Regions from separate parts of the Dermacoccus sp. SAI-028 genome, predicted to be linked through region 2. Evidence: predicted binding sites of a transcription regulator. Region 2 holds the regulator's gene; the other holds the start of a gene.
The links. The regulator LexA, encoded in region 2, represses DNA repair genes until DNA is damaged. The targets are predictions, from matches to a motif close to TCGAACANNTGTTCGA.
Positions count from the first base shown of each region.

Region 1: EDC82_RS12840 (HNH endonuclease signature motif containing protein) is a predicted target of LexA. The motif match lies at 10,323-10,338, and genes of this name have one in related genera.

Region 1 is NZ_SMFS01000001.1:2,811,607-2,827,283, reverse strand. Features, by position in the region: gene EDC82_RS12890 (NUDIX domain-containing protein) at 1-206, shown strand, start outside; gene EDC82_RS12885 (response regulator transcription factor) at 228-860, opposite strand; gene EDC82_RS12880 (sensor histidine kinase) at 857-2,236, opposite strand; gene EDC82_RS12875 (FtsX-like permease family protein) at 2,389-3,465, shown strand; gene EDC82_RS12870 (ABC transporter ATP-binding protein) at 3,560-4,255, shown strand; gene EDC82_RS12865 (hypothetical protein) at 4,577-5,038, opposite strand; cobalamin riboswitch at 5,280-5,348, shown strand; gene EDC82_RS12860 (energy-coupling factor ABC transporter permease) at 5,396-6,115, shown strand; gene EDC82_RS12855 (energy-coupling factor ABC transporter substrate-binding protein) at 6,108-6,512, shown strand; gene cbiQ (cobalt ECF transporter T component CbiQ) at 6,515-7,279, shown strand; gene EDC82_RS12845 (energy-coupling factor ABC transporter ATP-binding protein) at 7,405-8,334, shown strand; gene EDC82_RS12840 (HNH endonuclease signature motif containing protein) at 8,483-10,312, opposite strand; gene EDC82_RS12835 (VOC family protein) at 10,513-10,776, opposite strand; gene EDC82_RS15310 (VOC family protein) at 10,770-10,901, opposite strand; gene EDC82_RS12830 (DUF664 domain-containing protein) at 11,008-11,487, shown strand; gene EDC82_RS12825 (alpha/beta fold hydrolase) at 11,639-12,274, opposite strand; gene EDC82_RS12820 (methyltransferase domain-containing protein) at 12,537-13,232, opposite strand; gene EDC82_RS12815 (helix-turn-helix domain-containing protein) at 13,229-13,885, opposite strand; gene EDC82_RS15060 (thiamine pyrophosphate-dependent enzyme) at 14,143-14,622, opposite strand; gene EDC82_RS15055 (hypothetical protein) at 14,546-15,577, opposite strand; gene EDC82_RS15050 (thiamine pyrophosphate-binding protein) at 15,487-15,677, opposite strand, start outside.
Region 2 is NZ_SMFS01000001.1:1,170,318-1,185,994, reverse strand. Features, by position in the region: gene EDC82_RS05480 (vitamin B12-dependent ribonucleotide reductase) at 1-2,843, opposite strand, end outside; gene nrdR (transcriptional regulator NrdR) at 2,924-3,382, opposite strand; gene EDC82_RS05470 (LysM peptidoglycan-binding domain-containing protein) at 3,696-4,124, opposite strand; gene lexA (transcriptional repressor LexA) at 4,462-5,178, shown strand; gene EDC82_RS05460 (Sir2 family NAD-dependent protein deacetylase) at 5,269-6,102, opposite strand; gene EDC82_RS05455 (LysR family transcriptional regulator) at 6,173-7,105, shown strand; gene EDC82_RS05450 (ComEC/Rec2 family competence protein) at 7,096-9,582, opposite strand; gene EDC82_RS05445 (ComEA family DNA-binding protein) at 9,579-10,469, opposite strand; gene EDC82_RS05440 (DegV family protein) at 10,614-11,798, opposite strand; gene leuS (leucine--tRNA ligase) at 11,798-14,668, opposite strand; gene rpsT (30S ribosomal protein S20) at 14,894-15,154, opposite strand; gene holA (DNA polymerase III subunit delta) at 15,356-15,677, opposite strand, start outside.

The sequences.
Region 1 (15,677 bases), 1.6 Mb from region 2:
CGGAGATCCGGCACGTCGACGTCATCTTCCGCGTCGTGTGCGACGAGCGCCCCGAGGTCGAGGTGGCGAGCGAAGCCCTCGAATCCGGATGGTTCGCGCTCGACGAACTACCGCACCCCGACAAGTCGACGCGCCGCATCCAGCGCGCCGTGCGCCTCGCGCGGCAGCCATCGAGCGTGGGGCGTGTCGTCGGGCGCGGCGACTGAGGGTTCCGCCCTCCGCGCTTCTCAGCGCAGCAGCCCGGCGCGTCGTGCGAGTGCCACCGCTTCGGTGCGCGAGGTGGCGCCCAGTTTTTCGTTGATGTGCACGAGGTGCGTCTTGACGGTCGCCTCGGAGACGAAGAGGTGCTTCGCGATCTCCTTGTTCGTCGCGCCGCCGGCGACGGCGTCGAGCACGTCGAGTTCGCGGGCCGTCAGTGTCGGTGCGGGCGAGGACAACCGGTTGACGAGGCGCGCCGCGACGGCGGGCGCGAGCACCGTCTCGCCGCGTGAGGCGCGGTGCACGGCCTCGACGAGGTCGGCGGGCGGTGCGTCCTTGAGCAGGTAGCCGGACGCGCCGGCCTCGACGCCGCGCACGATGTCGGCGTCCGTGTCGTAGGTCGTGAGGATGAGGACGCGGGGCGCGTCGTCGCGGGCGCGGATGGCGTGCGTCGCCGCGACGCCGTCGAGGCGGGGCCCCATCTGCAGATCCATGAGGACCACGTCGGGGCGCACCCCCTGCTCGGCGAGGCGGTCGAGCACGCGCAGGGCCTCCTCGCCGCTGCCGGCCTCGTCGAGGACGTCGATGCCCGACGCGTCGAGCAGCGCTCGTAGGCCCGCGCGCACGACGGGATGGTCGTCGGTGAGGATGACGCTCGTCATCGGAGGCTGCTTTCCGTCGAGGGTGTCACGTGCGGTTCGACTCCGGCCGTCAGGGCAGGGGCGGGCTCGGTGTTCTCCTGCCTCACCGCCTTGTAGGGGCCGCTGGTGGGGGTGGTCGCGATGAGGGCGGCGCCCTCGCCGGGCTGGGATTCGATCTCGAGGTGGCCGCCGAGTGCGTCGAGGCGTTCCCGCATGGCGCGCAGGCCGAATCCGCTGCCGCCCAGGGGCGCGCATTCGACGTCGGCGTCGGTGAAACCCACGCCGTCGTCGATGACTTCGAGGCCGACCTCGTCGGGTCGGTAGCTGAGCGTCACGCCGACGCGCTGCGCTTTGCTGTGGGTCCGCACGTTGGCGAGGGCGCTCTGCGCGATGCGCAGCAGCGCGACATCGACTGGGGCCGGCAGTGGGCGCGGTTCGCCGTCGCAGGTCGTGTCGGCGCGGATGCCGGTGTGCTCCGTCAGGCGCGCGGTGAGGCGCTCGAGCGCGCCGGACAACGGCGCGTCGACGAGGTTGCTCGGCGTCAGGGCATGGACGACCTCGCGCGAGTCGGCGAGGCCCTGCGCGGCCGTCGACTCGATCTGCTCGAGCAGGCGCGCCATCTCGTCGCCGGCATGCGCGGCGCTGTCGTGGGTGGCCTGGGCGCTCGCGTGCTGGGTGCGGGCGTGCTGGTTACGGGCGAGGCCCGCGCGCGACAGCAGCACGATGCTGGAGAAGCCCTGCGCGAGGGTGTCGTGGATGTCGTGCGCGAGGCGCTCGCGCTCGGCGAGGACGCCGGCGCGGTGCTGGGCGAGGGCGAGCGTCTCCTGCGTCGCGAGCACGTCGTCCTGCGCGGCGACGAGCTGGGTGACGAGTTCGCGGCGGCGCGTGTTCTCCGCGCGCAGCTGGGCGTACACCCACGAGATGCCGAGCGCGACGATCATCCCCATGATCGGGCCGATGACGGTGCCGACGTTGCGTCCGTCGGGGCGCGAGACGAGGGCGGCGGCGCTCGCGACGAGGACGAGGGGCACGAGGGCGGCAGCGATGGGCCGGATCGCGACGTGCAGGACGAGGAAGTACAGCGCGAACGCCACCCACGCGAAGTCAGGCGCGATGGCGAGCGTCAGGCACCACGCGAGCGTCAGCGCGATGATCCACACCTGGCCGGTGTGCGAATCCTGGGCGGCGCGCAGCGACTGGGCGCGGCGCGCGCGGCGTTCGACGACGAGGCCGCTCAGGTAGACGCCGGTGAACACGACCGTCGCGGCGATGACGGCGAACGGCGAGGCGTCTCCGGCGAGCGCCCGGATCACCCCGACGACGAGCAGCACGACGAACAGGACGTGCATCGCGGCCTGCATGGTGCGGATGGTGCGTTCGGAGTCGGTGGTACTCATCACCGTCCATTTTGCCGCGTGGGTGCGTCGAACGCGCACGGACGTCAACCGAACGGTTGATGCGTTCTCCCACTGCCTGGGTGATGCGCGCAGGGGGTGAACCGCACTGGAATGGAGAAAACCTGGAGAACCTGTGCCGAAAGAAGAGGTTGATGTTCCTCGCAACTCGAGACCTTGCGTACGCCAAGGGGCGTTTCGCCCTCATCGGCGGCGTCATCGCCCTGATCACGCTGCTCGTCGTCATGCTGACCGGCCTCGCGGCCGGCCTCGCGAAGGAGAGCGTGTCGGCCATCGACACGTTGCCCTCGCACGGTGTCGACCAGATCGGCTTCTCGGCCCCCGCGAAGGGGCAGAAGGTCGGGTATGACAGCTCCCACGTCGAGGCGAAGGACATCGACAAGATCAAATCGGTCAAGGGCGTCACCGACGCCTCGCCGCTGACGATCACGCAGGGCCGCGCGAGTGTCTCCGGTGTGCCGTCGGCGGTCGCCGTCTTCGCCGTGCCGGACGGTTCGTTCGCCGCGCCGAAGGGGGTGAAGAACGGCTCCGTCGTCGTCGGCAAGACGATCACGAAGGACGCCGCGCTCAAGGCGGGCGAGTCGATCTCGTTCAACAACAAGAGCGTTCGCGTCGAGAAGCTGAGCGACGACGCGTCGTACCAGCACCAGCCCGTCGTGTGGATGACGGAGAACGACGCGAAGGCCGCCGGCCTGCTCGGCCAGGGCTCGGGCACCGTCGCGCTCGTCAAGACGGGCAGCGGGTTCTCGAAGGACGCGCTCACCTCGGCGACCGGCCTCGACGTGCAGGACCCGAAGACGTCGCTCAGCACGATCAGCGCCTACCAGGCCGAGAACGGCTCGCTGACGCTCATGCGCGTCATGCTCATGCTCGTCTCCGCCCTGGTCGTCGGCGCGTTCTTCACCGTCTGGACGATCCAGCGCACGCCCGACCTCGCCGTCCTCAAGGCGATGGGCGCGCACACCGGCTACCTCGTGCGTGACGCCATGGGTCAGGCCGCCATCCTGCTGCTCATCGGTGGCGGCCTCGGCACGATCGTCGCGACCGTCCTCGGCTACTTCGCGCAGGGCACGGTGCCGTTCGTCCTCAGCCTCACCACCACGCTCGTCCCGCTGGCGCTGCTGTTCGTCCTCGGTCTGCTCGGCGCGCTCGTCAGCGTGCGCCGCATCGTGACCGTCGACCCCAACACCGCACTGGGGGCCGCGCGATGAGCCTTCGTCGTCATGCACCCGTACCTCGTGTCGAAGGCCGCGCGATGAGCCTCGACGCCACCCTCGTCCCCACCACCGCGCCAGGAGCAGCCCGATGAGCCTCGACGTCAAGAACGCGACGCTGACCTTCCCCGACGGCGCCTCGGGGCGCATCACGGCCGTCAACGACGTGTCGTTGCACGTCGCCGCGGGCGAGTTCGCCGCGGTGACGGGCCCGTCGGGTTCCGGCAAGTCGTCGCTGCTCGCCGTCGCCGGCCTGCTGCAGACGCCCGACTCCGGCATCGTGACGATCGACGGCAAGGTCGTCTCGGGGCTCTCGCACAAGGACGCCGCAGCGGTGCGCCTGTCGTCGATCGGGTTCGTCTTCCAGCAGAGCAATCTCATCGCGTCGCTGACGTCCGTGGAGCAGCTCGAGATCGTTGCGCGCATCGCCGGGCGTCACGGCAAGGACACCGCATCGCGGGCCGAGGAACTGCTCGCCGCCGTCGGGTTGGAGAAGGTCTTCGACCGCCGCCCCGCAGCGCTCTCCGGCGGTCAGCGTCAGCGTGTCGGCATCGCCCGCGCGCTGATGAACGAGCCGAAGCTGCTGCTCGTCGACGAACCGACCGCGTCGCTCGACACCGAGCGCGGCACCGCCGTCGTCGAACTGCTCGGCAAGGTGACGCACGAACACCAGGCCGCGACCATCATGGTGACGCACGACCTGCACACCCTCGACGCCGTCGACTCGCTGCACGAGATGGTCGACGGTCGCCTGCGCACGCTCGAGGCGGCCCCGACGCAGGGTTGATGTCGGCGCCTCGTCGTAGTGCTGGCCTCGGCGCCTGATCGCCTCGACGGAGACGACGCGAGGAATCGGGCGTAGGCGAACATGACGCCGGCCGGATGCGACAAGCATCCGGCCGGCGTTCGTCGTCTCGTGGTTGCGGCGTCTCACGGTGGCGTCGTCTCGTGGCTGCGGCGTCTCACGGTGGCGTCGCCTCGTGGTTTCGGCGTCTCGACGGTAGGTGTGAGGTCGGCGAGTCGTTGGGGACGGGATTCGCAGATGGGGACGCGAATCGCGGTTGGGGACGGGAGTTCGAGCTGGCGCCTGTTCTCGCGCCGGCGTTGGTCAGGAGTTGACGTGAGCCAGCTGCGTCGTCGTGGCCGGCGCGTCATGCATCAGGGCGAGGCGTAGGCATCCGAGAGCGACGGGGATCTCGGCGGCGAGCGCCATGGCGACGGCGGTGGCGAGCGAACTTGTCGTGGTCGCGCTCGCGATGTCCGTGACGGCGTCGAGGACGAACAGCGTCGCGCCGACGAGCCCGATGAGCCGGGTGGCCGCGGCGCGTCGACTGGTGGCCAGAACGAGTGCGGTGAGGGCGAGGAGTTCGCTCACGTCGAGCCCCAACCACGCCGCGATGCTCGCAGGGTCGACGCGCTGCGCGTCCAGGCGCAGGTAGAGCACCGGGATCCAGGCTGCGAGGACGCCGCCTGCCACCGTCAGGACTCGTGTCACCGTCGTGTTCTCCACGTCCCCCACGTTCGCGCTCGCGTGTGGGTGGGTGATGTCGAGATCCTGTGCGTCGGCCATGAGCGCTCGCGGGCGATCTGGCGTGGTGTTGACGTCGCAATGTCGACGTGGTGCGGTGCCGCAGCGCGGGCGTGGGGGAGCACCGGGGGGAAGCCTGGCCGTGGGGCGGTGGCGCGAGGGGCCGTCAGAGGTGGCGGGCCGGACACGACGAAGGTGTGATCACCGTTGCGGGAGCTACTGCGTCCCGGGCGCCCACGGCGGGCGGGCGGTTCGCTAGGGTGGGCAGCGCGCGTCACCCAGGACGAGGAAGCCGGTGAGAATCCGGCACGGTCGCGCCACTGTGAACGGGATTTCCGTGAGTCAGGAACTCGGGGTGACGCCATCGAGCGGGACGCGTCATCCCGGGAAGGTGCACTCATGCATATCGCTGAGGGGTTCTTGCCCCCTGTTCACGCTGCCGCCTGGAGTGCGGTAGCGGCACCCTTCGTCATCCACGGAGCGCGCGAGATCAAGCGCACGATCGAGAAGCATCCGGAGTCGAAGCTGCTGCTCGGCGGAGTCGGGGCGTATTCGTTCGTGCTGTCGGCCATCAAGTTGCCGTCCGTCACCGGGAGTTCGTCGCATCCGACGGGCACCGGCGAGGGCGCCATCATCTTCCGCCCGCCTGTCATGGCGGCGCTGGGCACGATCGTGCTGCTGTTCCAGGCGCTGTTGCTCGCGCACGGCGGGCTGACGACGCTCGGCGCGAACGTCATGTCGATGGCAGTCGTCGGGCCGTGGGCCGGGTACGGCGTCTATCGGCTGATGCGTCGCGCGCCGCTGTCGATCGCCGTGTTCTGCGCCGTCGCCGTCTCCGACCTCATGACGTACGTGACGACGGCGACGCAGCTCGCCCTCGCCTTCCCCGACCGCGCGACGGGTTTCGTCGGCGCATGGTCGCGGTTTCTCGGGCTGTTCGCGGTGACGCAGATTCCGCTCGCCATCGTCGAGGGCCTCGTCGGTGTGCTGCTCATGAACGCGCTGCGCTCCTGGGCCGGCCCGGAGCTCGCCGGTCTGGGATTCGGACGCGATCGTGGGTTCGATGCGGGTGTCGCGGTCTCGGCCGACGTCGAGGCGAAGGAGGCGAGCCGTGCGTGACCGTCGACTGACGAACGTCCTCCTCGTCGTGCTCGCGGCGGCGATCTTCGTCCTGGCGCTCGTCATGGGCACGCGCAGTGGCGACTTCAGTGGCACGGACGCTGCGGCCACCGAGACCATCGAGAAGTCCGACCCCGACTACAAGCCGTGGTTCGAGCCGTTCTGGACGCAGCCCGGTGGCGAGGTCGAATCGGGGCTGTTCGCGATGCAGGCCGCGCTCGGTGCGGGCTTCCTCGGCTTCGTCCTCGGCACGTTCCGCGAGCGTCGCAAGAACCGCGACGCGGCGTCGGGTGTCGCGAGTGCGGGTAGCGGCGTTGCGTCACGTCGTCCTGCCCCGGGTGATGACGCTGCGACGGGTCTCGTCACGAACGCGCCCGACGGTTCGCGGATCGCCTGAGCGTGGCTCATCTCGCGATCGACGAGGCGGCGTGGAGCAGCGCGTGGCGCACGCACGCCGTCAGCGAGAAGGCTGCGCTGGCGCTCGGTCTTCTCGCCGTGGCGATGGTGGCGCGGGACGTACGCGTCGACCTGGCCGTCGTCGTCGTCGCGTTCGTCGCCGTCACGGTGGGTGCGCGCGTCGCGCCAGGGCTCGTGCTGCGTGTGTGGGCGCTGCCGGCGGTGTTCGTCGTCATCGGCCTCGTGGGCGTGCTCGTGTCGATCGGCCCCGCGCCCGATGACGCGCTGTGGCAGGCGGGGCCGTTCTCGATCGGGCGATCGTCGCTCGATCGAGCCGTTCTGACGGGGTCGCGTGCAGCGGCGGGGGCGGCTGCCGTCCTCGTGCTCGCGCTGACGACGCCGATGACGGACGTCCTCGGCGGGCTGCGGCGCGTCGGGGTGCCGGCGTTTCTCGTCGAGATCGCGGGCGTCGTGTATCGGATGATCTTCACGCTGCTCGACTCGGTCGGCACGATCCGGGAGAGTCAGACGGCGCGCCTCGGCTACGCGACGCGCCGCGCGGCGCTCGCGAGCACTGGGACGCTGCTCGCGGGGGTGCTCGTCCGGGCCTGGACGCGCGCCCAGCGCCTCGAAGCGGGGCTCGCCGGACGTGGATACACGGGCGACCTCATCGTCACGACGCCCGCGCGGCAGGCGTCGTGGCGGTCGCTGTGTGGTGTCGTGCTCGTCGTCAGCGCCCTCATGACGTGGGCGGTGATGTCGCGATGAACAGGTGGCTGCAGAACAGGCAAGCTGGGCCGAACGGCGTCGCTCGAGATAGTGAGTCACGTGTGGCTGAGCCCGGCGGCCGGGAGGCAACTGGTACCCGTGGGTTGGGTGTCAGGGATCTGCGCGTGGGGTATCGCGGTCGGGACGCCGTACTCGACGGCGTCGACCTCAACGTGCAGCCGGGGCGGCGGCTCGCGTTCGTCGGCGCGAACGGCGCAGGCAAGACGACGCTGTTGCGCGCCGTGGCCGGGTCGGTTGCGGCGACGTCAGGGGACGTCGTCGTCGACGGGGTGGCGTTGCAGCGTTCGCGGCGCGGGCTGGAGCGTCATCGACAGCTCGTGCAGCTCGTGCTTCAGGATCCGGCGGATCAGTTGTTCTCGGCGGACGTCTTCGCGGACGTCTCGTTCGGCCCGACCAACCTCGGGCTGCCGCCCGACGAGGTGCGGCGACGCGTCGAGGAGACGCTCGACGTCCTCGGGATCAGCGACCTCGCGGATCGGCCGGTTCATCAACTGTCGTTCGGGCAGCAGAAACGCGTGGCCATCGCGGGTGCCGTCGCGATGCGCCCCGCGTACTTGCTGCTCGACGAGCCGACGGCCGGTCTCGACCCGGCCGGCGTCGAGGCGCTGCTCGCGAGCCTCACGTCGCTCGAGGAACGCGGTACGACGATCGCCCTGTCGACGCATGACCTCGCGTTCGCGTGGGAGTGGGCCGACGACCTCGCGCTGCTGCACGACGGGCACCTGCGTCAGGACGCCGCGCATCGTGTGCTCAGCGACGAGCCCGCCCTGCATGCCGCGGCGCTGCGCGCTCCCTGGCAGGCGCAGATGTTGGCGCGCGCAGGCGTGAGGTGTGCCGGAGCGCAGACGTCGCGCGACGGGGGCGTCAACGAGGTCGTCGGCGGCGACGCGGGGCCCGGCGACGCCGGCGGCGAAGGTAATGGCGCTGGCCGACGTCCCGTTGGAGGTGGGATACCGCGTGCGGTCGACGAGGTCTACGACGCTGTGATCAGCGGCGGCTCTCAGTCGCCCAAGCGACCCACGCGGATGGAGTGACAGCCCAGAGGTACAGCGTTCGAGCCAGGGTGGCTGGGTGACGCACGGCTGGGCCCGCGGCCACGACGACCGTCGTCATCTCGGGTAGGGACACGCACCGGCCGGGCTAGCGGCGTGGGGCGATGCTCGCGGTGCGCCCGGGCTGAAACTAGCCGGCCGGCGCGCTCTCGGCTGGACGCGTGGCTTCGAGAGCCGCAGGTCCCGCAGCGAGTGGCCAAGCCGCGCGGTCGAGATCGACGGTGAAGCTCTGGTCGTCAGGATCGCGGGGGACGGCATCGTTCGGGTGGGTCAGCATCATCGGCCCCGAAGGCGATTGCCAGGTGCACACCCCGTCAGCGTTCATCTGCACGGCCCAACCACCGAACGTCTTCGCCCGGTGATGATGACGACACAACATCTGCAGATTCGCGGCACTCGTCTCCCCGCCGTCGGCGAAGGGGACGACGTGGTCGGCATCGCACCCCTCCGCGCGGCGCGAACACCAGGGGAACCGGCAGTGCACATCGCGACGCTCCACGAACGTGCGGATTGCCGTCGACAGACGATACTTCTGCGTGCTCGTGGCGATCGTCGTCCAGCGCTCGGCGTCCATGAGCTCCGTCGTGAACACCGCGCCCACCACGCGGGCCAGCTCCTCGACGACAGCGGCCACGATCGTCCCGACGCCCGGCACGCGGGCATCACCGAAGCCGTTCGTCGAGCTGTGTTCGCCCACCCCGCCTCGCAGGGGGACGCCATCGGCACCGCTGGGCGGCCCCACGCCACCGAAACCCTCCGATAAGCGAGCGGCATTCGGGCCGCCTGAGCCCGGACGGCGGGTCCACACGCCGCTCGCTTCGCGAGTGGAGTCGGGGCCACCTGAGCCGGAATGGCGGTTCCACACTCGCTCCGATGCGCGTGCGGCATCCGGCCACCCAGGCCCGGAACGGCCGCTCCAGACGCCATCCGCGTCGAGGACGCTGACGCGGCTCGCGCTCCCGTCGAGCGTTGGCCCGGAGGTGTGAGTAACCCGCTCCACCGCCTCCGCGCCACCGGCCACCGAGGGACGAGAGCGCACAACAGGCACCTGGAGGTGCAGAACCGGTGTGACGTGCACGTTGGCCAGCGCCAGCAGGACGAGAGCGTCCACGCGCAGCGCATTGATCGGTTCGCGCAGCGCGACGTCGAGTACGTGCGGGGCCGAGTCGCGAAGCTCCTGTGCGTGGGAGTGGATGGCGGCCTTGAGATCCGCCGCGTCGCGCGCGGGCAGGACCGCGCGCAGCTCCGTCAGGGTCGGGTGCTCGGGGTGTGGCGCGAACCAGACACCGAGCTGTGCCCTTATGTCGATCTCGTCCTCGTCTTCGGTCAACCCCAGGGCGTCGAGGACTCGCGTCGTGCGGTTGCTCGCCGCCGTGGAGCCCGCGGTGGCAGCCTTCGCGTGGATCAGGTGCGGCAACGCCACCGCGATCTGCGCGTCGTCGAGATGCGCCAGCACATCACTGATCTTGACCACCGAACTCATGCGCGCACGCCCGGCGCCGGCCTGCTCGAAGAGGGGACGCAGGCAGTGGCGGATGCGCTCGGCATCAGCGGCCATCGCTTCGGCGTGAGAACTGGACACGCCCAGGGCAGGGCCGAGCGCTGCCGCGGCGAACTCGCCGGGCGTCAGGGGGTAGTCGCGATCGTCCATCGACTCCCACTCGATGTCGTCACGCTCGCGATGGACGGTGTGGTGGCGTGCGGCGAGAGCGTGCATCGTCGCGTCCGCGGAGCGTGACACCCGCGACGCGGTGGCAGCAGCGCGCTCGAGCGAGACAGCGGCCTCCTCGAGCGCTGCGGCCCGCTCGTCGAGCGTCATGACGGGACGTTCGACGAAGGCGCCCTCGGCGTTGAGTGCCTCGTCGAAGAGGGCGTGACTCAGCGCCTCCCAGAGCTCGAACCGATCGAGAACCGGGAGGTTGCGTGCCTGCCGAAGCAGGGTGCGCGCGACCTCGTCCATGACTCCAGTTTAGTACATATGTTCGAACATGGCGAGTTGCGAGGCGAAGAGATGCCGTCATGGCGCGAGGCCTCGGGATCCGCACGTCCGGCCCGGCTCGTGCTACTTCACGGGGCTACGCCGCGCCTACTTCCCCCGCCAGCACGCGCCGAGCAGGACCACGTGGTACTTGAGGTGCGCAGCCTCGGTTGAGCCAACCGTCACGCCACGAACACGCAGAACGGATGCCCGGCGGGTTCGGTGAAGACGTAGAGGGCTTCATCGTCGTCATCGGAGCGGTCGAGCACCTGCGTCGCGCCGAGCGACACGGCGCGCTCCCGCTGCCGTTCGAGCGAGGCCACGGCCGGCACCGTCAGGTCGAGGTGCATCTGCATCGGCACGCGCCCCTCGGGCCACGTCGTGGGTTCGAGGTCCTCGTCGCGTTGAAACGCGAGCGCTCGGCGGCCGCCCGCGTGCGTCAGCACGAGCCAGTCGGCATCATCCGGGCCGTCACTCGGTAGCTCGTCCCGGCGCGATACGTCAGCCCGAGGAACTGCCGATAGAACTCCGCGAGGCGCCGCGGATCACGCGCGTCGAGGACGGTCTGCATCAGCTGGGGGCATCGCTCATGCGGCCACGGTAGACGGCGTCTCCCTCGCCGTCAGGGGCGAATCGCCGGCACGAACTGCAGGCCCACGGGCCGTCATACTGGCGGCATGACGCAGATTTCGGAGAAGGACGTCATCCTCGCCTACGTGCTGGCGAAGTTCGACGCGATCGTCACCATCGTGCGCGACATGGATGACGCGACGGCCAACGCGACGCTGCCCGTCGCCGGCTCGAACAGCCCCTACGCGCTGCTGACGCACTGCCTCGGGGCGATGCGTCGGTGGTCGAGCACCGTCAACCTGGGGGGCACCGTTCCGCGCGACCGCGACGCTGAGTTCACCGCCACCGGCCCCGTCTCGACGCTCGTCGAACGCGCCGCACGCGAACGTCAGGCCTTCATAGACGACGTCGCCGCCACCGACCTCGACGCGCTCCCGGTGGCCCCGCCGGCCGACCGAGTCGACGCCCCGGCGCGCTCGTATCAGGTCACCGACTGCCGCGCCGTGCTCCTGCACGTCGTCGAGGAGCTCGCGCAGCACCTTGGCCACCTCGAGATCACCCGCGACGTCCTGCTCGCGCGCGGCTGAGGCGCGGATCGAGACGCTGCGTGCCCATGAAGTCGGATTGACGGATCCATGTGCCACACAGCCCGGCAGACCGGCGGACTCACCCGACCGTGACCGGGTGCGCGCCGATATGGGACGTCAGCCCGGTTCGGCCGCCCCGGGGATCATCCCGTCATGCGGCGATGGCTTCGCGCAGGAAGTCGATGACGATCCGCGCCAAGGGCTCGGGCCTAGCGAGGTGGATGTCGTGTCCGCTCTCGGCGACGAGCGCGACCCGCGTTCCTGGCCGGCCAGCCATGCGTTCGTGCTCTTCGTTTGCGATGAAACTGTGCTGTGCGCGCACGATGAGCGTCGGACACGAAACCTGCTCCCAGTCCTCCCAGAACTGCTGCGCGTGGACTGCTTGGATGGCGCGCGCCAGGGCCACCGCATCGAAACGAGGTTCTCCCTGGTCGTCGACGAGCGTGCGAACCCATGCGATGACATCTGTCGTCGCTTCGGGTCCCTCACCCCCGACGCCGCCCTCGATGAGAACGAGTGCGGACACGAGCTGAGGGTGATGCGCCGCGACGAGCATGGCCGTGTGGGCGCCCATCGACTGACCGACGAGCACGCAGGGGGTGGCCGCGTGACGACGGATCTGCGACACGACATGCGCGACGTGTGCCTCGCGCGACAGATCCCCGGTCATTTCCGCAGCGGATCCGTGAGCCAGCTGATCAAAGGCGATGAATTCCCAGGCAGGCGGGAGCGACCGCGCGAATTCATCCCACTCGTCTGAGGTGCTGGCAAGGCCGTGGAGAGCCACGAGGGGAAGCATTCCTGCAGGCTATCTGCCCTGCGGGGGGTCATCAGCGCCACCTTCACGCCGTCGGGTCCTCAGAGCCGAGCCACGGTGATGTTCACGACGACGGCCGGACGAGGCACAATGCTCGTCCGGCCGTCGGTTTCGTCCGTGCTGTGGCGATGTGGGTCGCGCGTGGTCGAAGAATTCTCTAGGCGGTTTCGCCTCCGCGGTGACGTCGTGATGAGGGTGTTCAAAGCTGGTTAGTTGCTGGCGCGCGGGGTTCTCAGGGTAGGGCGAGCGTGAGGAAGAGGAAGCTGAGGAATTGCCGTTTGTCGCCTGGGGGCAGCAGTTCGCTGGGGGTGTCGGGGTGCACCTTGGGTTCAGTCAGGCTGATAAAGGTGAAGCCCGCGTCGATGAACGCATTGAGGACATCCTGCAAGGGCCGGTGCCAGTAGGTCAGCACGGTAGTGGTCTGGCCGAACGCATAGTCCTCGGAGTACTGGGTGAGTGCGAAGTAGTCCTGGTCTCGGTGCAGGGCGGCAAAGAGGAAGGGGTGAAGCAGGCTGACGATCAGCCGCCCGCCCGGGCGTAGAACGCGACGCAGTTCGCCGAGCGTGGGTCTCCAGTTTTCGACGTAGTGCAGCGCAAGAGAACACGTGATCAGGTCGAACTCGTTGTCCCCATAGGGCAGCGGGGCAGCGAGATCGGCCACCCGTATGTCGGCGCATTCACCCAGCCTGTCGCGGGCGATGGCGATCATCGCGGGGCTGACATCGAAGCCACTTACGGTTGCGCCACGATCGCGCAGCTCTTTCGTCAAGGGTCCGTGGCCGCAGCCGGCGTCCAGCACTCGAAGCCCCTCAACATCACCGGCCAGGCGTAGCACCTCGGGGCGTTCGTACCACTTGTTGAACAGGCCATTCTCGTTCTCCTCGACATAAGCGGGGGCGAACGCGTCGTAGTCGGCGGTATCCATCATCGATTTTCCTCCTGGCGGGCGTACACGCGGAACATTTCGTCCTCGGGAGCGGCCAAGAGCATGCCGTAGTAGCCGCGCCGGTTGGGATGTGCCACTGCCTGGTTGCGACGGTCCCGGGATCGCTCGCTCCACTTGTCCAGAACGGCGCTGAGCTCGGCGCGCATCTCGACCAACTCCTGATCATCAAGCCAAACTGCGAAGTCTTGGCTGATTGAGCAGGGCGATGAGCTACCGGAGGGATCGAGCTCGGCGCCGTCGCCAACCTGAGCCTGGATTGCCCGATGCAGGGCGACCACGTGCCCCTCCGCGACCCGTCGAAGCGTGTCCACCGCCGCTTCACCCCCGGTCTGCGCCCGCAGCGCCGCCAGGTCGATATGAAACCCGCGCTCGGAGGTCGGCCGCCACCACCGCTCGCGACGGTCGCCCGTGTGGTCCGGGTCGGGCTCGATCAACTCATATCGGGCCAGCTGGCGCAGGTGGAAACTGACGGAGTTGGCTGGCTCGTCGAGCAAGTCCGCAAGATCCTTCACCCGAGCTGTGCCACGGCGCGCCAACTCGCCGAGCAGCCTCATTCGAAGTGGGTGCGTGATAGCCGCGACGGCTTTGGGATCCGTGATGTGTGTAGCCTCATCGCGCCCTGGCGTGGCGTTCATAGCCGCAAGCCTGCCACCGACCGGCTAGAAGCGCAAGAATTATTGCGCGATGTTTGTCGTCTATTTGGTGAGCCGCCAGACACCAGGGCCAAGCCGTATTCGCGCGCCAATCCGAGGGGTGCATCTCCAACGAAGGTTCTAGCCATAGCCGGAGGAGGCTGGCCGATCCGTGCCGAGCCGCGGTGATGTTCACGACGACGGCCGGGCGAGCAACAATGCTCGTCCGGCCGTCGGCTCAGCGCAGAATTAGTGCACGCTCAGTGCTCCCCGCCACCCGTCGGGCCGCGGTCGGTGAAGAACTCCGTCACCTTGGCCTTGGCGAAACCGAACGCGTGGGCGGGCTTCACCTTGCCGGGCACCGACACCTCGTCGGGGTTCGTCACGACTTCGACGAGCCACGGCTCCGGTGACGAAACGGCCTCGCGCAGAACCGATTTCAACTCGGCCGGGTCCTCGACGCGCCGCGAGCGCAAACCCATCGCGGCGGCGACGTCGGCGAAGTTCGGGTTGTCGAGCGCCGTGCCGTACTCGGGCAGCCCGACCTGTTCCTGCTCGAGCTTCACCATCCCGAGCTTGCTGTTGTTGAACACGACGAACGTCGCCGGCAGGCCGTACGTGACGGCGGTGCGCAGGTCGCCGACGAGCATCATGAGGCCGCCGTCACCGCACAGTGCGACGACGGGGCGACGACGATCGAGCGCCTGCGCGCCGAGCGCCATCGGCATGGCGTTCGCCATCGAGCCCAGGGTTGTACGAGCCGATGAGACGGCGCTCTCCGCGCATCGGCAGCAGCCGCGACAGCCACACCGTCGACATGCCCGTGTCGGAGGTGAAGATCGTGTTCGTCGGGCACACCTCGTCGAGCGCGAGCGCGACGGCCTCCGGACGCACCTTCTCTTCCGGGTTGTCGCCGAGCGAGCGCACCTTGCCGAGCAGCGACTCGTCGAACGAGGGGTCGGCGAGCTTGCGCTGATCGTCCATCCACTCCGCGTACTTCGACTGCGCCTTCTCGAGGTGCTCGCGCCCTGACGCCGGCTCGAGCATCGGCAGCAGCGCCCGCAGACTCTCGCGCGCACCACCGACGAGCGCGATGTCGACGGGCGTGCGGCGTCCGATGTGCTGCGTGCGCGTGTCGAGCTGGATGACCTTCTTGCCCTCCGGATACCACTCGCGGTACGGAAAGTCGGTGCCGATCATGAACAGCACGTCGCACTCGTCCATCGCGCCGACGGCCGCCGGGTTGCCGATGAGCCCGCTCTGGCCGACCTCGTACGGGTTCTCGTGCTCGAGCCCCTCCTTCGCCTTGAGGGTCAGCACCGTCGGCGCGGCGAGCTTCTCGGCGAGCGCGAGCACCTCCTCTCGCGCCTCACGCGCACCGCGACCGACGAGCAGCGTCACCTTCTCGGCATCCCGCAGCGCGGCGGCGGCCCCGTCGAGCGAATCCGCAGCCGGTGACGACGGCAGCGGCGGCGGCGCGAACCGCGGCGTCCGCGTGCCGTGCGGCAGCTTCAACCCGCTGATGTCGCCCGGCAGGTTGAGCACCGCGACGCCCTGGTGTGCGACGGCGGCTTCCAGCAGCTGAGGCATCTGGTTGGCGCTCGTCACCGTCGCGGTGAAGACGGCGACGTCACTGAACAACGCGTCGTTGTCGACCTCCTGGAAGAAACTCGTGCCGATCTCCTCCGTCGGCACCTGCCCACAGACCGCGAGCACCGGCGCGCGTGCGACTTCTTCGCGTCGTACAGGCCGTTGAGCAGGTGGATCGCGCCGGGCCCGACGGTGCCCATGCACA
Region 2 (15,677 bases):
ATCGGCGCATCCGCGGCGTGACCCTGGAACTTTTCGAGCAGCTCGGTGGAGCTGTGGATCTCGTTGCTCACCTCACGGGCCGAGGCTGCACCCGAGCCCGAGATGACCTCGTCGGCACGCTCCTCCTCCGACGTCGTCGGAGCTGCCGGCGCAGTGGTACCCGCGCGCTCCTGACGGGCCGGGGCGGCCGTCTGCGAGTTCGACTCCGCGTCGAAGCTCTCGTCGTCGCCCTCGCTCGGAGCGTAGGAACCCGTCTCGAGCTGACGCGCACGCTCGGCCGCGGTGTGGATGCCCATGAACGAGCGCGTGTCGAAGTCGAGGTAGTCGAGCGCCAGGCGGCGGAAGACGTAGTCCATGATCGACTGCGCCATGCGCACGTCGGCGTCGTCCGTCATACCGGCCGGCTCGAAGCGCAGGTTCGTGAACTTCTCGACGAACGTCTCGAGTGGCACGCCGTACTGCAGGCCGATGGAGACCGCGATCGAGAACGCGTCCATGACACCGGCGAGCGTCGAACCCTGCTTGCCGAACTTGAGGAACAGCTCGCCGAGGTCACCGTTCTCGTACGTGCCGGCGGTGAGGTAGCCCTCCGCGCCGCCAACGGCGAACGACGTCGTCTGCGACGAGCGACGCTTCGGCAGACGCTTGCGGACCGGACGGTACTCGATGACCTTCTCCGCAGCCGGGGTCTCGGTGCTGGTCGCGGCGGGCTCGGACTTCTTCTCCGCCTTGCCGTCGGACAGCGGCTGGCCGACCTTGCAGTTGTCGCGGTAGACCGCGATGGCCTTGAGGCCGAGCTTCCAGCCCTCGAGGTGCACCTCGGCGATGTCGTCGACGCTCGCGGTCTCGGGCAGGTTGACCGTCTTCGAGATGGCGCCCGACAGGAACGGCTGGCAGGCGGCCATCATGCGCACGTGGCCCATCGGCGAGATGGCGCGCGCACCCATGGCGCAGTCGAAGATCTCGTAGTGCTCGGGCTTGAGACCGGGCGCGTCGATGACGTGGCCCTTCTCGGCGATGTGCTCGACGATCGCCTCGATCTGCTCGTCCTGGTAGCCCAGCTTCCTCAGCGCACGCGGGATCGTCTGGTTGACGATCTGCATCGAACCGCCACCGACGAGCTTCTTGAACTTGACGAGCGAGAAGTCAGGCTCGATACCCGTCGTGTCGCAGTCCATCATGAAGCCGATCGTGCCGGTCGGGGCGAGGACGGAGGCCTGCGCGTTACGGAAGCCGTTCTTCTCGCCGAGCGTGACGACGTCGGCCCAGGCCTTCGTGGCGAGGGAGTGGATGTCGCTCGCCATCGCACCCATGTCCTTGTGCGACGACAGCTCGTCGTTGGCCGCGCGGTGCTTGCGCATGACGCGGTTGTGCGCCTGGCTGTTCTGGGCGTAGCCGGCGTAGGGGCCGACGACGGCCGCCATCTCCGCGGAGCGCTTGTAGGCGGCACCCGTGAGCAGCGAGGTGATCGAGGCCGCCAGGGCGCGGCCACCGTCGGAGTCGTAACCGTGGCCCGTCGCCATGAGCAGTGCACCGAGGTTGGCGTACCCGATGCCGAGCTGGCGGTAGTCGACGGTCGTCTTGCCGATCGACTCGGTCGGGAAGTCGGCGAAGCAGATCGAGATGTCCATCGCCGTGATGACGAGTTCGACGACCTTGGCGAATGTCGCCGCGTCGAACGTGTCGTCTTCCTTGAGGAACTTCAGCAGGTTGAGCGAGGCGAGGTTGCAGCTCGAGTTGTCGAGCGACATGTACTCCGAGCACGGGTTCGACGCCGTGATACGGCCCGTCTCGGGGTTGGTGTGCCACGCGTTGATCGTGTCGTCGTACTGCACGCCCGGGTCGGCGCACTCCCACGCGGCCTTGTTGATCTTGTCGAACAGCTCACGCGCATCGACGGTCTCGATGACCTCACCGGTGTCGCGGGCGCGCAGACCGAAGCTGCCGCCGTCGACGACCGCCTGCATGAACTCGTCGTTCACACGAACCGAGTTGTTGGCGTTCTGGTACTGCACGGAGACGATGTCGCGGCCACCGAGGTCCATGTCGAACCCGGCGTCACGCAGCGCGCGGATCTTGTCCTCCTCGCGCGCCTTCGTCTCGATGAACTCCTCGATGTCGGGGTGGTCGACGTCGAGGACGACCATCTTGGCCGCGCGACGCGTCGCGCCACCGGACTTGATCGTGCCGGCCGAGGCGTCGGCGCCGCGCATGAAGGAGACCGGGCCGGATGCGGTGCCGCCCGAGGAGAGCAGCTCCTTGGAGGAGCGGATGCGGGAGAGGTTGAGACCGGCGCCCGAGCCACCCTTGAAGATGAAGCCCTCCTCCTTGTACCAGTTGAGGATCGAATCCATCGAGTCCTCGACCGACAGGATGAAGCACGCGCTGACCTGCTGCGGGCTCGCGGTACCGACGTTGAACCAGACGGGCGAGTTGAACGAGAACACCTGGTGCAGCAGGGCGTGGGTGAGCTCGTGCTCGAAGATCTCCGCGTCCTCGTCGGTAGCGAAGTAGCCGTTGTCGCGCCCGGCCTTGGAATAGGTCAGCACGACGCGGTCGATGAGCTGCTTGAGGCAGCTTTCACGCGCGTCCGTGCCGACGGCGCCACGGAAGTACTTGGTCGTGACGATGGTGGAGGCGTTGAGCGACCAGAAGTCGGGGAACTCGACACCCGACTGCTCGAAGATCGTCTCGCCCGTCTTCCAGTTCTGCTGGAGGACGTCCCGCTTCTCCCAGGTGACCTCGTCGTACGGGTGCACGCCGGGCGTGGTGAAAATGCGTTCGATCGTGACGCCGCCGGTGCGGCGTCCCGTCTTGGCGCGGGCCTTCGTCGTCTCGGTCATGACCGTGAGCCTCCTGGCAGGTGGGGTGAGCTGGTACGTGAGGGTGATCTGGGGGGCGCGCCCTCGGCAGGCGCGCGGGGTCAGGACGCCGAGGCGGCGTACTGACGCAACTCGCTGACCGCCGTCTCGAAGTCCTCGAGCGATTCGAAGGCCTGGTAGACGGAGGCGAAGCGCAGATAGGCGACGTGGTCGAGTTCGCGCAGGGGCCCGAGGATCTCGATGCCCACGTCATGGGCGTCGATCTCGGCGGAGCCCTTCGAGCGGATGGACTCCTCCACCTGCTGGGCGAGAACGGCCAACTGGTCGTCGGTGACCGGGCGGCCCTGGCACGCCTTGCGAACCCCGGACATCACCTTGTCGCGCGAGAACGGCTCGCTGACCCCGGAACGCTTGACGACCGTGAGACTTGCGGTCTCCATCGTCGAGAACCGCTTGCCGCAGTTCGGGCACTGACGGCGCCGCTTGATGCAGGTGCCGTCCTCGCTCGAGCGCGAATCGACGACGCGGGAGTCGGTGTTGCGGCAGAACGGACAGTGCACGTCAAACCTTCCGACGGGGCTGGGAACACTCGGGACGACGGCGCTCCACCCCGGGATTCCGGCCTCAGAGCGCAGATGCACATCAGCGGAGGAGAATCAACATCTAGGGGGAAGCGGGGGCCAAAGCCCCACATGTAGAGATATTAGGCCCCTGAGACCCGACGCGCAACAGCACCGAGGCCGCGTCTACTCGCCCTGCGCAACCTCGCGACGACCCCCGCCACTCGTGCGCCGCGGAATCCTGCGCCAGCCGGGGGGGAGGCGACTCACGCCCCCTCGAACCCTCGAACCCGACGATGGCGATCGTCACACTTCACGGTGCGGGGATGATCACCTTCTGGCCGGCCTGCACCTGCGACGAGCCGAGGTTGCTCTCGTGCTCGATCGCGACGACCGCCTGGTCGTTGCGCACGCCCGGCATCTCACGCGCCGCGATCTGCGAAAGCGTCTCCCCCGCGCGAACGGTGACCTCGTGCCGCTGCGTACCGTCGACACCGCTCGCCATCGCCCGGCCCGCGAGGATGGCCCCCGCCACGACGACGAGAGCCACGCACACGGCCGTGAAGCGACGACGGGCGAAACGAACGCTCTGAGAGTTCGTGACGACCTGCACCGCGCCACCCGTGGGCACGAGGTGGAGGTGCGAGCGGGATGCCGCAGCGTCGACCCGCGCCACGCGGCGCACGTCGACACCCGAACCCAGCACGGGCTCACGTCGAACTGCAGTACTCGAAGCAACCATCGAAACCACTCCTTCTCTCGGGATACCCCCGAGGCGCCGCCACACCGTCACCGGTGCGGCTTCCTCACGCGACCCGGTCAGCCCGGAGGGACCGATCGAACACGCGTGCGATAGAACAATTGTACGACACCCGAACGTGCTTTCGAACGGCGCGCACGGATTTCTTCGTACACATTTTTGAAAAGTGTGTGCGACACCGCGTACTGTGGGTGATGTCAGATACACAAGCACCGCGCACCGACAACCCCGTCATGGCGGGCATTTCCGCCCCGCCGGAGGGTGCACGTGTCGCCAACGCGACCACCGACGTGCGACGAGGACCAGGAGGGGTCACACCATGGGTGACGTTCATTCGATGCAGGAGCGCACGCCGGGCAAGCTGACGCCACGCCAGCACAAGGTGCTCACCGTGATCCGACGTTCCGTCGACGAGCGCGGCTACCCCCCGAGCCTGCGTGAGATCGGCGAGGCCGTCGGTCTGACGAGCCCGAGTTCGGTGGCCCATCAGCTCGCCGCACTCGAGCGCAAGGGATACCTGCGCCGCGACCCGAACCGCCCGCGCGCCATGGAGGTCGTCTCCCCCGACTCGGGTGCGGCGACCCGCGGCTACCGCGGCAACGCCGTGTCTGCGCTATCCGAGTCGCAGCACGACGAGACGGGCTCGGGCGACGAGCGACCCACGCCGTCATACGTGCCGGTCGTCGGCCGCATCGCGGCCGGTGGCCCGATCCTCGCCGAGCAGGCCGTCGAGGACGTCTTCCCGCTACCGCGTCAGATCGTCGGTGACGGCGAGCTGTTCCTGCTGCGCGTCGTCGGCGACTCGATGATCGATGCGGCCATCTGCGAGGGCGACTGGGTCGTCGTGCGACGCCAGGCCGACGCCGCCAACGGGGAGATCGTCGCGGCACTGCTCGACTCGGAGGCCACGGTCAAGACGCTGCGCCGCAGCGAGGGCAAGACGTGGCTCATGCCCGCGAACGAGGCCTACTCCCCGATCGACGGCGACCACGCGAGCATCATGGGCAAGGTCACGGCCGTCCTGCGCAGCATCTGAGGCGCTGGCCGCGCCGCGCGGATCGGTCCAGCGTGTGGTTGCAACTCGACTCTCAGCCCCTTCTGCGCCCCGACGTTCGACGCCGAGACGTCAGGACGTCGCGAGGTCGAGCCCCAGCGCGTCGCACACGGCGGTGAGGGTCGGGCCGAGGGGTTCGCGCACGACGAGGTCGACCCGCTCCTCGCCACGCATCGCGCCGAGCCCGACGAGGGCGACCGGCTTCTGCTGCTTGAGGGCGGCGAGCACGAACCGGTAACCCGACATCACCTTGAGCGAACTGCCGAGCACGAGCACGCCCCGGCAGCGTTCCACTGCCCGCATCTGCGCCTCCACGACCTCAGGAGCGACGGACTCACCGAACATGACGACGTCCGGCTTCACCGTCGTGGCCGTGCAGCGCAGGCACGCCGGCACGATGACACCGCGCTCCAGCTCGACCGCGACGTCCGCGTCGCCGTCGGCGAGCAGGCGCGCCTGCGTCGGCAGCTGGGGGTTGAGTTCGCGCAGGCGTACCTGGAAGCCACGGCGCCCTTCCCGCGTCCCGCACGCGACGCAGACGACGTGCTCGAGCGACCCATGCAGCTCGGTGACGTCGCGGGCACCGGCACGCGCATGAAGGCCGTCGACGTTCTGCGTCACGAGGTGATCGACGAGGCCGCCACCCTGCAGTCGCGCCAGCGCGACGTGCCCGACGTTCGGTTCCGCCGCGTCGAAGATCTCCCAGCCGACGGCACTGCGCGCCCAGTACCGTTGACGCGCCTCGTGGGTGGCGAGGAACTGTTGGTATGTCATGGGAACCGTGCGGCGCGTGCCGTCGGGGCGCCGGTAGTCGGGGATGCCGGATTCGGTCGAGATGCCGGCGCCGGTGAGGACGAAGAGCCCTCCCGCGCGCACGAAATCGGTCAGTTCCGCGACGCCGCTCATCATCCTGCCCCTCCCATAGGTCTGCGTTCGATTGTCTCAACAATGGATAAGAGCACGTTATTCTTGGTGCATGATCGATGCAGCCGGGCTCCGCGTCATGAAGGCGATCAGCGACGAGGGCAGCTTCACCGCCGCCGCTGCCGCTCTCGGCTATTCTCAGCCGGCCGTGTCGCAGATGGTGCGCCGTCTCGAGGAGAAGACCGGGACGGCTCTAGTGGAGCGCCTCGGCCGCTCGGTGCGGCTGACGGAGGCCGGGCAGGTGCTGGCGCGCACGGCGACGCCCGTCCTCAGTGCCCTCGAGGCCGCCGAGAGTGAGGTCGCCGCCATCGCTGGGTTGCGCGCCGGGCGGGTGCGCCTCATGGCGTTCCCGTCGGCATCGTCAACGCTCGTCCCGCGCGCCCTCGCACTCGTCAAGGAGCGGTTCCCAGACGTCAAGGTCAGCTTCGCCGAGGCCGAACCCCCGGAATCCCTGGCGAGCCTGCGTGCCGGCGATTGCGACGTCGCCGTGGCGTTCACGTACGACGACGCGGACCCGCTCCCCGCAGGCGAGGACCTGGACCCGTTCCTCACCCGCGGGCTCCTGCACGACGACGTGCGTCTCGCCGTCCCGCGCGATCACCCCCTCGCCGCAGCCGAGAGCGTCCGCATGGAGGAGCTCAGCGACGCCTCGTGGATCGCGGGGTGCCCCCGATGCCGTGGCCACCTCGTCAGCCTCGCCCAGGGCGCCGGTTACGCGCCCGACGTCGCGTTCGAGACGGAGGACTATGTCACCGTTCTCGGCCTCGTCGCGGAGGGCCTCGGCGTCGCGCTCATTCCCGAGCTGATCCTGCGCTCCACGTCGCATCCGGACGTCGTGACGTTGCCGCTGCTGCCGTCGAGCCGGCGCTGCGTGTTCGCCGTGACGACACCCGACCTGCAGCGGGTCCCCGCCGTCACCGCCACCCTCGAAGCCCTCGCCGACGCGGCAGCACGGGTGCCGAGCGCGCAGCACGCTCATCGCTGAGCCTGCAGGCTGATCGAGCCACCCGTCGCGAGGGCGTCCACGTCACCCTGCGTGTCGGTACGCCACACCCGCGCGTCGTGCCGGGCCAGCAGTTCGAGCGTCTTCTTCGTCGGGTGACCGTAGTCGTTGCCGGCGCCCACCCCGATCACGGCCTGACGCGCGGCCGCCGCCTCGTAGAGGCGCTCGTTCTGGTTGGAGCTACCGTGGTGCGCCACCTTGACGAGGTCGAACGCGCGTCGCCGGGCGCTCTGACGCACCTGTTCGATCACCGCGGCCTGCGCCTCACGTTCGCAATCGCCCAGCATGAGCGCGTGATACGCGGGCGCCGATACGTCGAGCACGAGTGAGGCGTTGTTCTGCACCGACCCCTCCGTCATGACGCGGCGCGGCCACAGCACCTCGATCGTCACCTCGCCGATGACGAGGCGTTGTCCCGGTGCGAGCGCCCCGAGCGAAGCCCGAGGCTGTTCGAGCGCTGCTTGCACCGAACCCAACGCGCCCTGCTCGCCGCGCGATCGTGACGACGCCGCTGTACCGCGGCCTTTGAGTCCCTCGCTCTCCTGAGCGCCCTCCATGACCCACGTTCCGAGGACCGCCACCGGAGCGTCGGAAGCACGCAAGACCTCAGCCAGTCCGCCCACGTGGTCGGCGTGGAAGTGGGTGAGGATGACGGCGTCGAGCGTCGTGATGCCGTGGCGCTCGAGGCATTGCGCGGGATGGCCGTCGGCAGGCCCCACGTCGATCATGACGGCGCGCGTCGCCCCGGTGCGCACGAGCGCGGCATCCCCCTGACCCACCGCGCACTGCGCATAGACCCACGCGGGCGGTGCGGCCGACTCCCCCGGCAACGGCGCGAGCACAGCCGCCAGGAGCGCCCCCGCGACCCCGAGCGCGACGAGACCGAAGCGACCGGTGAAGACGATGGCCCGCCACGCGCACAGGAGCACGGCCACGACGACAATGGCGAGCACGACTCCGGCCAGCCCCGGGAGCCAGGGCACCGAGCCGCCGGGGACGGCGTCAGCGAGGCGGGCCACTGCGCAGATCACCCAGGTGGGCAGCCCCGGCAACCACACGAGCCACCCTGCGAGCGTCGGAGCGATGACGGCGACGGTCGACACGATCATGCCACCGAGCGTCGCCGGCGCGACGAATGGCTCGGCCGCGACGTTCGCGGGGATCGAGACCCACGACACCGACGAATTGAGGGCGACGAGCACCGGCAGGCACAGCGCCTGCGCGGCGAGCGGGACGCAGGTGATCTCGACCATCCCGTCGACGAACCGGCCGCGCCGCGAACCGAGCTTCGTGAGCAGGGCCTGCGACCAGCGTCGCGCGAACAGAACGAGCCCGAGCGTCGCCAGCGCCGACAAGGCGAAGCCGACGCTGACGGCAAGCCACGGATCCCACACCAACAATCCGACGATGGCTGCCGCGAGCGCCGGGCAGGCGGCGCGTTCGCGTCCCCACGACGTGCCGAGCACTCCCACGGCACCCATCGCGGCCGCGCGCACCACGCTCGGTTCGGGTCGGCACAGGACGACGTACGCGGCGAGCGCGACGAGAGCCAGGGCCACCCGCACCCGACGTGACGTGCGCGACCACCCCAACAACCACATCGTCGCGACGAGGACGACCGTCACGTTCGAACCGCTCACGGCGTTGAGGTGCGACATGCCGGTGGCGTTCATCGCGTCCGTCAGGTCGTCCGGTAGATGGGCCGTGTCGCCCACGACGAGCGCGGGCAACAGGCCGGCGGGGTCGTCCGGCAACTGCGACGAGGCGCCGACGAGCCCGGCCCGAACAGGTTCGAGTGTCGTCACCACCCAGGGCGGAGCGCCGACGACGTCCGGGGCACCGTTGACCTGCACGACGGCGCGCGCCGCCCCGAGACGCTGCGATGGGGCCAGACGCCCGCGCGCCCGCAGGTGGGACTGCCAGGTGAGGTTCGTCCACCGACGATCGCCGACGAGGATGACGGGCGTCGCGACCTCCTGCGTGCGTCCGCGCGCCGTGATGCGGTCGATCTGGGCCGGGACGACGAAGCGCTCGTCGCCTCCGGCGCCGACGACCCGGTGCGGCTGGCCCGTCACTCTCGCCTCGAGTGTCGCGACGGCGCGGTCACGGGCCAGCGTCGTCACCGGCCCGGCTTCCTCGTGCGCCAACGTCACCTGCGCCGCAGCGAGGACGATCGTCGTCAGCGCGATGACCAGCAGCGCCCAGAGCGCCCACCCCGACCCGTGGGATGACGCCGGATTCTCGTCATCCTCGCCCTCGTGCCGGGCTCGGGCTGACTGGTCCGCCCGTAGACCAGGCAAGCGCGTCCCGAACGCGAGGGCCCCGGCGACGATCGTCACGAGGGCGAGGACGACGACCACGATCGCGGGGTCGGGGCGAGCCGAGAGCAGGGTGGCGAGGGCCGCCCAGGCGACGCACGCGGCCGACAACAACCGCATGTCGTGGCCGCCGAGACTCACACGGTGACCTTGCTGCGCAGGCGATCGAGCATCTTGTCGCCGATACCGGAGACCTCACCGAGTTCGTCGACGCTCGAGAACCGACCGTTCTTCTCACGCCACTCGACGATGCGCTGCGCGAGAACCGGCCCGACCCCGGGCAACGCGTCGAGCGATGTCGCGTCCGCGGTGTTGACGTTGACGACGCCCCCGGCCGCGGCCCCGCCACCGGGCGCTCCCGGAGCAGTCGGGCCCGCCACGGCCGCCGGAGCGCCCGGTGCGGTGGCCCCTGCAGCCGGCGCCACGGGCACCGGCGGGGGGACGCTCTCGCCCGGGCGGGGGACGTGGACCTGCTCCCCATCGGCGAGCGGCCGAGCCAGGTTGATCGCCGTCGCGTCGGCACCCGACATCCCGCCGGCCGCCGTCACGGCATCCGCGACGCGGCTTCCGGCCGGCACCTGGACGACGCCCGGGCGCCGCACCGCCCCGACGACGTGAATGCTGAGAGGCGCGCCGCTCGTCGCGCCGGCGACCGAAGCCATGGCAGTGCTGTGAGACGGCGTCGACGCAGCACCCCTACTCCCCGTCGTCGCCACGCTGGCGCTCCCGGCGATACGCGGCGATGACGACGCGATGAGCGCCTTCGGTGCCGCACCGTCATCTCCGGAACTGAGCAGCAGACGCAGCCCCAGCACGGCGACGGCGAGCACCGCGCACACGCCGATGAGCAGGGCAGCCGGACGCGAGGGACGCCATCGGGCGTCCTCGAGGCCGTCCGGTGCTCGGACGAGTCGGCGGGCGGTGCGTTCCGGTTCGGGCACCCACGTCGGTTCGTGGCGGGCGCGTTCGATCTCGGCGAGCACCTCGTCGAGCCGGTCGTCGGTCTCGGGCAGCGTTCTGCGGGTCATGCCTCGACGGTAAGAAGCCCCATCCCTCCACGCTCGCTGACGCGAGCCGAAGGTGTGGAAACGCGTGCAGGCGCGTGCCGGATGGGCCCGTGGCCGTCACAGCTGTGGAAGAGGCGCGGCCGATGCGGCTCGCAGCAGCCGTCGTCAGCCCGGCGGTTCCGGCATCACCGCGACGACGGCGCCGAGTGCTCCGGCTCCCACGTGCGCGGTGACGACGGCTCCTAGGCGCGCCTGCACCGGCGCCATCGCCCACCGCACGGCTGACGACGACGCGGCGTCGGCCTCCGCTCCAGCGCCGGCACCGTCGCCCCGTGTTCCGTCCGGCGAGGGCGCTCCGAGCGCAGCCACGTCGCCAACCTGGTCGGCCGCATCGGGGCCCGCCGCGCCTGCGGCACCGCCCGCTCGCGGACCCTCAGCCCGGCCGCCCGGCCCGGCCGGCCCGGCCGGCCCCGTCGCATCGTCACCGGAACCCCCAGACGAACCGGTCGAGCTCGCTTCAGCGGAACGCGCTTCACCGTCCCGCCCCGCCCCAGGGGACGCGCCACCGCCCAACCGGTCGACGAGCACCTGCGCCAACTCGGAGTGCTGCAGCGAGTGCACGGCGCAGACGCGTTTGCCCTCGCCGAGGTTCTCGGCCTGAGCCAGAGCCCACGTCCCGAGCCGCTCGACGGCCTTGCCCCGCGATCGCACGCGCGTGAGCGGCGCGATGACGCCGTCGTCGACCTGCAGCAGCGGTTTGATCGACAACGCCGAGCCGAACAGAGCCCCGGCTCGCCCGATCCGCCCGCCGCGGCGCAGCGGTTCCAACGAGTCGACGTAGAACGCCGTGCGCGACGACGCGCACGTGGCGCGCGCCGCCTCGGCCACGGCGTCGACGTCATACCCGGCCTGCGACCAGCGCAGCGCCGCGAGCACGCCGAAACCGAGCGCCATGCCCAGCGTGCGCGAGTCGACAACCTCGACGTCCAACCCCGCCTCGAGCGACGCCAGCCGCGCCGAGCTCACCGTCGACGACAACGCCTGCGATGCGTGCAGCGACACGATGCTCGTGCATCCGGCGTCCGCGAGCGCCCGGTAGGCCTCGACGAACGCCGCCGGTGACGGGCGCGACGTCGTCACCGCTATCCCCTCGGCCTGTGCGGAGGCGACCGCGTCAGCCCCCAACTCGTCCTCGGGGCGCGTGACGTCGCCGATCGTGACGTTGAGCGGCGCGACCCTCAGCAGGCTCGCCGCGTCAGGCGCGCAGCCTGCGACCAACTCGGCGGGGAGGCAGGCGGTCGAGTCGGTGACGACACCGACCCGACCGGCCCTGCCACCGGCTCGAGCCATCAGCCCGCGACGATGTTGACGAGCTTCGGCGCGCGCACGATGACCTTGCGCACCTGCTTGCCCTCGAGGAAGTTCTGCACCTTCTCGCTGGCGAGCGCCGCGGCCTCGAGGTCGGCCTCGCTGATGTCGGCGGCGACGTCGAGACGGTCACGCACCTTGCCCGCGACCTGGACGACGGCGACGACGGTGCCCTGCACGAGGTGCGCCGGGTCGGCTGTCGGGAACGGCTCGAACGCGAGGCTCTGCTCGTGTCCGAGGCGGCGCCACAGCTCCTCGCCGAGGTGCGGGGCGAGCGGCGCCGTCATGAGGACGATGGCCTCCGCGGCCTCGCGCGGCACGGCGTCGAGCTTCGTCAGCGCGTTGTTGAGTTCGATCAGCTTCGCGACGGCCGTGTTGAAGCGCAGGTTCTCGTAGTCGCCGGTGACGCCGTCGATCGTGCGGTGCACGAGGCGTGTCGTGGCCTCGTCCATCCCCTCCTCGTCGACCCGCAGCTCACCGGTGTTCTCGTCGACGACGTTGCGCCACAGGCGCTGCAGGAAGCGCTGTGATCCGACGACGGCGCGCGTCTCCCACGGTCGCGAGGCGTCGAGCGGACCCATCGACATCTCGTAGACGCGGAACGTGTCGGCACCGTAGGTGTCGCACATCTCATCGGGCGTCACGACGTTCTTGAGCGACTTGCCCATCTTCCCGTACTCGCGGGTGACTCGCTGGCCCTGCCACTCGTAGATCGTCTCGTCGCCCTCGACGCGCTCGCGCACCTCCGCGGCCGGCACGGGTTGGCCGCGCCCGTCGCGGAAGGCGTACGCCTGGACCATGCCCTGGTTGAACAGCTTGCGGAACGGCTCCTCACTCGAGATGAGGCCGAGGTCGAACAGCACCTTGTGCCAGAAGCGCGCGTACAGCAGGTGCAGGACGGCGTGCTCCGCGCCACCGACGTACAGGTCGACGCCGCCCGGGTCGTTCGCGACACCCTTGCCGAAGCCGCGGCCCTTGCCGAGCCAGTACTCCTCGCACCCCGCGTCGACGAAGCGCTCGGTGTTCGCGGGGTCGGCATAGCGCAGCTCGTACCAGCACGAACCGGCCCAGTTGGGCATCGTGTTCGTCTCACGCGTGTACCTCTTGACACCGTCGCCGAGGTCGAGTTCGACGCTGACCCACTCGTCGGCGCGCGACAGCGGCGACTCGGGCATCGACTCGGCGTCCTCCGGGTCGTACGTCTTCGGCGAGTAGTCGGCTACCTCGGGCAGTTCGACGGGCAGCATCGACTCCGGCAGCGCGTGCGCCGTCCCGTCCTCGTCGTAGACGATCGGGAACGGCTCGCCCCAGTAGCGCTGACGCGAGAACAGCCAGTCGCGCAGGCGGTACGTGGTCGTGCCCGTGCCACGCTCGTTGGCCTCGAGCCACTCGATGACCTTCCTCTTCGCCGTCTCGATGTCGAGCCCGTCGAGCGACAGCCCGGCCGTCGACGAGTTGATCGCGGCGCCCTGGCCCGTGTACGGCTGATCCTCCGGGTGGCCCTCGCTCGGCTGGACGGTGCGCACGATGTCGAGGCCGTAGGCCTGCGCGAACTCCCAGTCACGCTCGTCCTGCGCGGGCACGGCCATGATCGCGCCCGTGCCGTAGCCCATGAGGACGTAGTCGGCGACGAACACGGGCACCGCCCGACCCGTCACGGGATTCGTCGCGAAGGCACCGGTGAACACACCCGACTTGCCCTTCTCCCCCGCCTGACGCTCGACGTCGCTCTTGCGCGAGGCCTCACGGCGGTAGGCGGCGACGGCGTCGCGCGGCGTCCCGGCACCCGCCGTCCACGACTCATTCGTCCCGGCTGGCCAGGCTTCCGGGACGATCGTCTCGAGCAGCGGGTGCTCCGGCGCGAGCACCATGAACGTCGCGCCGAAGATCGTGTCGGGACGCGTCGTGAAGACCTCGATCTGTTCGCCCGAACCGGCCTGGGTCGCGACGTCGAAACGCACCGACGCGCCGTTGCTGCGCCCGATCCAGTTGCGCTGCTGCAGCTTGATCGACTCGGGCCAGTCGAGGCGCTCGAGATCGTCGACGAGACGGTCGGCGTAGTCGGTGATGCGCATCATCCACTGCGGCAGGTTGCGCTTGAACACCGGGAAGTTGCCGCGCTCGGTGCGGCCGTCCGCCGTCACCTCCTCGTTCGCGACGACGGTGCCGAGGCCCGGCGACCAGTTGACGGGGGCGTCCGACTTGTACGCCAGGCGGCGCGCGTTGATCGCCTCAGCGCGCCCAGCGGCGTCGAGGTCGCCCCACGCCTCGCCCGACGGCGTCGCGACGCGGCCGCTCTCGTACGCCTCGACGAGGGTGTCGATCGGGCGGGCCTTGCTCTCGTCCGGGTCGTACCAGGCGTCGAAGATCTGCAGGAAGATCCACTGCGTCCACTTGTAGTACGACGGGTCGATCGTCGCGAACGTGCGGCGCGCGTCGTGCGACAGCCCGAGCTGGCGCAGCTGACGACGCATGTTGACCATGTTGTCCTCGGTCGTCTTGCGCGGGTGCTGGCCCGTCTGAACGGCGTACTGCTCGGCAGGCAGCCCGAACGCGTCGTAGCCGAGGGTGTAGAGGACGTTCTTGCCCTGGGTGCGCTGATAGCGCGCGTAGACGTCCGTCGCGATGTAGCCGAGCGGGTGACCGACGTGCAGCCCCGCACCCGAGGGGTAGGGGAACATGTCCTGGATCATGACCTTGTCACGCCCGGCGACGCCCTGCTCGTCCGCCCACGGTCCGCTCGGGTTGGGGGCCTCGAAGGTGCCTGCCTCCTCCCACGCGTCCTGCCAGCGGCGCTCGATCTGCCCCGCCAGTTCCGCGGTGTAGCGCTGGCTGTGTTCGGTCTCGCTCAAGGGATCGTCCTCACATCGCGTCGGTGCGGGCAGGCCCCGCGAAAGTTCCGGCTCATTATGTCAGGGCGGCCGGGGGCACGTCGTCGGCGTTTTCCCGCGCTGGCCGGTTCGGGCAGCGCGTCGCCTCGTCCTCGGCCCGCCCGGGCCCTGGCATGACGAAGGCCGCCACCTCGGGAGGTGACGGCCCACGTCATGCGAAGCGCTTCTCGCGAAGCACCACGGCGATCAGATCTGGTTGAGCTGCTTCGCCATGGCCGACTTCTTGTTGGCGGCCTGGTTCTTGTGGATGACTCCCTTGGAGACAGCCTTGTCCAGCTTGCGCGAGGCAGCAGCGAGGGCCGTCGACGCGGCGTCCTTGTTGCCGGCCTCGACCTCGGCGCGGAACTTGCGGATCCACGTGCGCAGTTCGGACTTGTAGGCCTTGTTGCGCTCGGTACGAATCTCGTTCGTCTTGATCCGCTTCATCTGCGACTTGATGTTTGCCACGAAAATCTCACTTCTTCGGTCGAATGTGTTCTGTCGTGAGGGCGACAGACGGCCTCTCGGATATGGCGTGGGGACACCTGGCGATGAGAGACCGCTGGTTACTGCTGTTGCGTGTGCGCACGACCTGAGCCCACACGCACTCGCTCAAATCTACCAGCCAAGCGACCGCGCGGCGCAATCGGGGCGGCGGGCCCGAGGCCGTCAGTGACGCTCGCTCGGCGCGTGGCGCTGACGACAGATCTCGAGGACCACGTGCTCGACGGCGTACTGCGGATCGCGTCCACCACCCTTGACGGCGAAGTCGGCCGCGGCGACGGCCTGGATCGCGCGTCCGAGACGGACGCCGTCCCATCCGCGCGACGCCGTCCGCGCCTTGTCGACCTGCCAGGGTGGCATCCCCAGCTGCTTCGCGAGATCCGCACTGCGTCCACTGCCGGCCGAGGCGACCTTGGCGACCTGGCGCAGCTGCGAGGCGAGGACGGCGACGATCGGCACGGGATCGATCCCAGAGGCGAACGCGTGG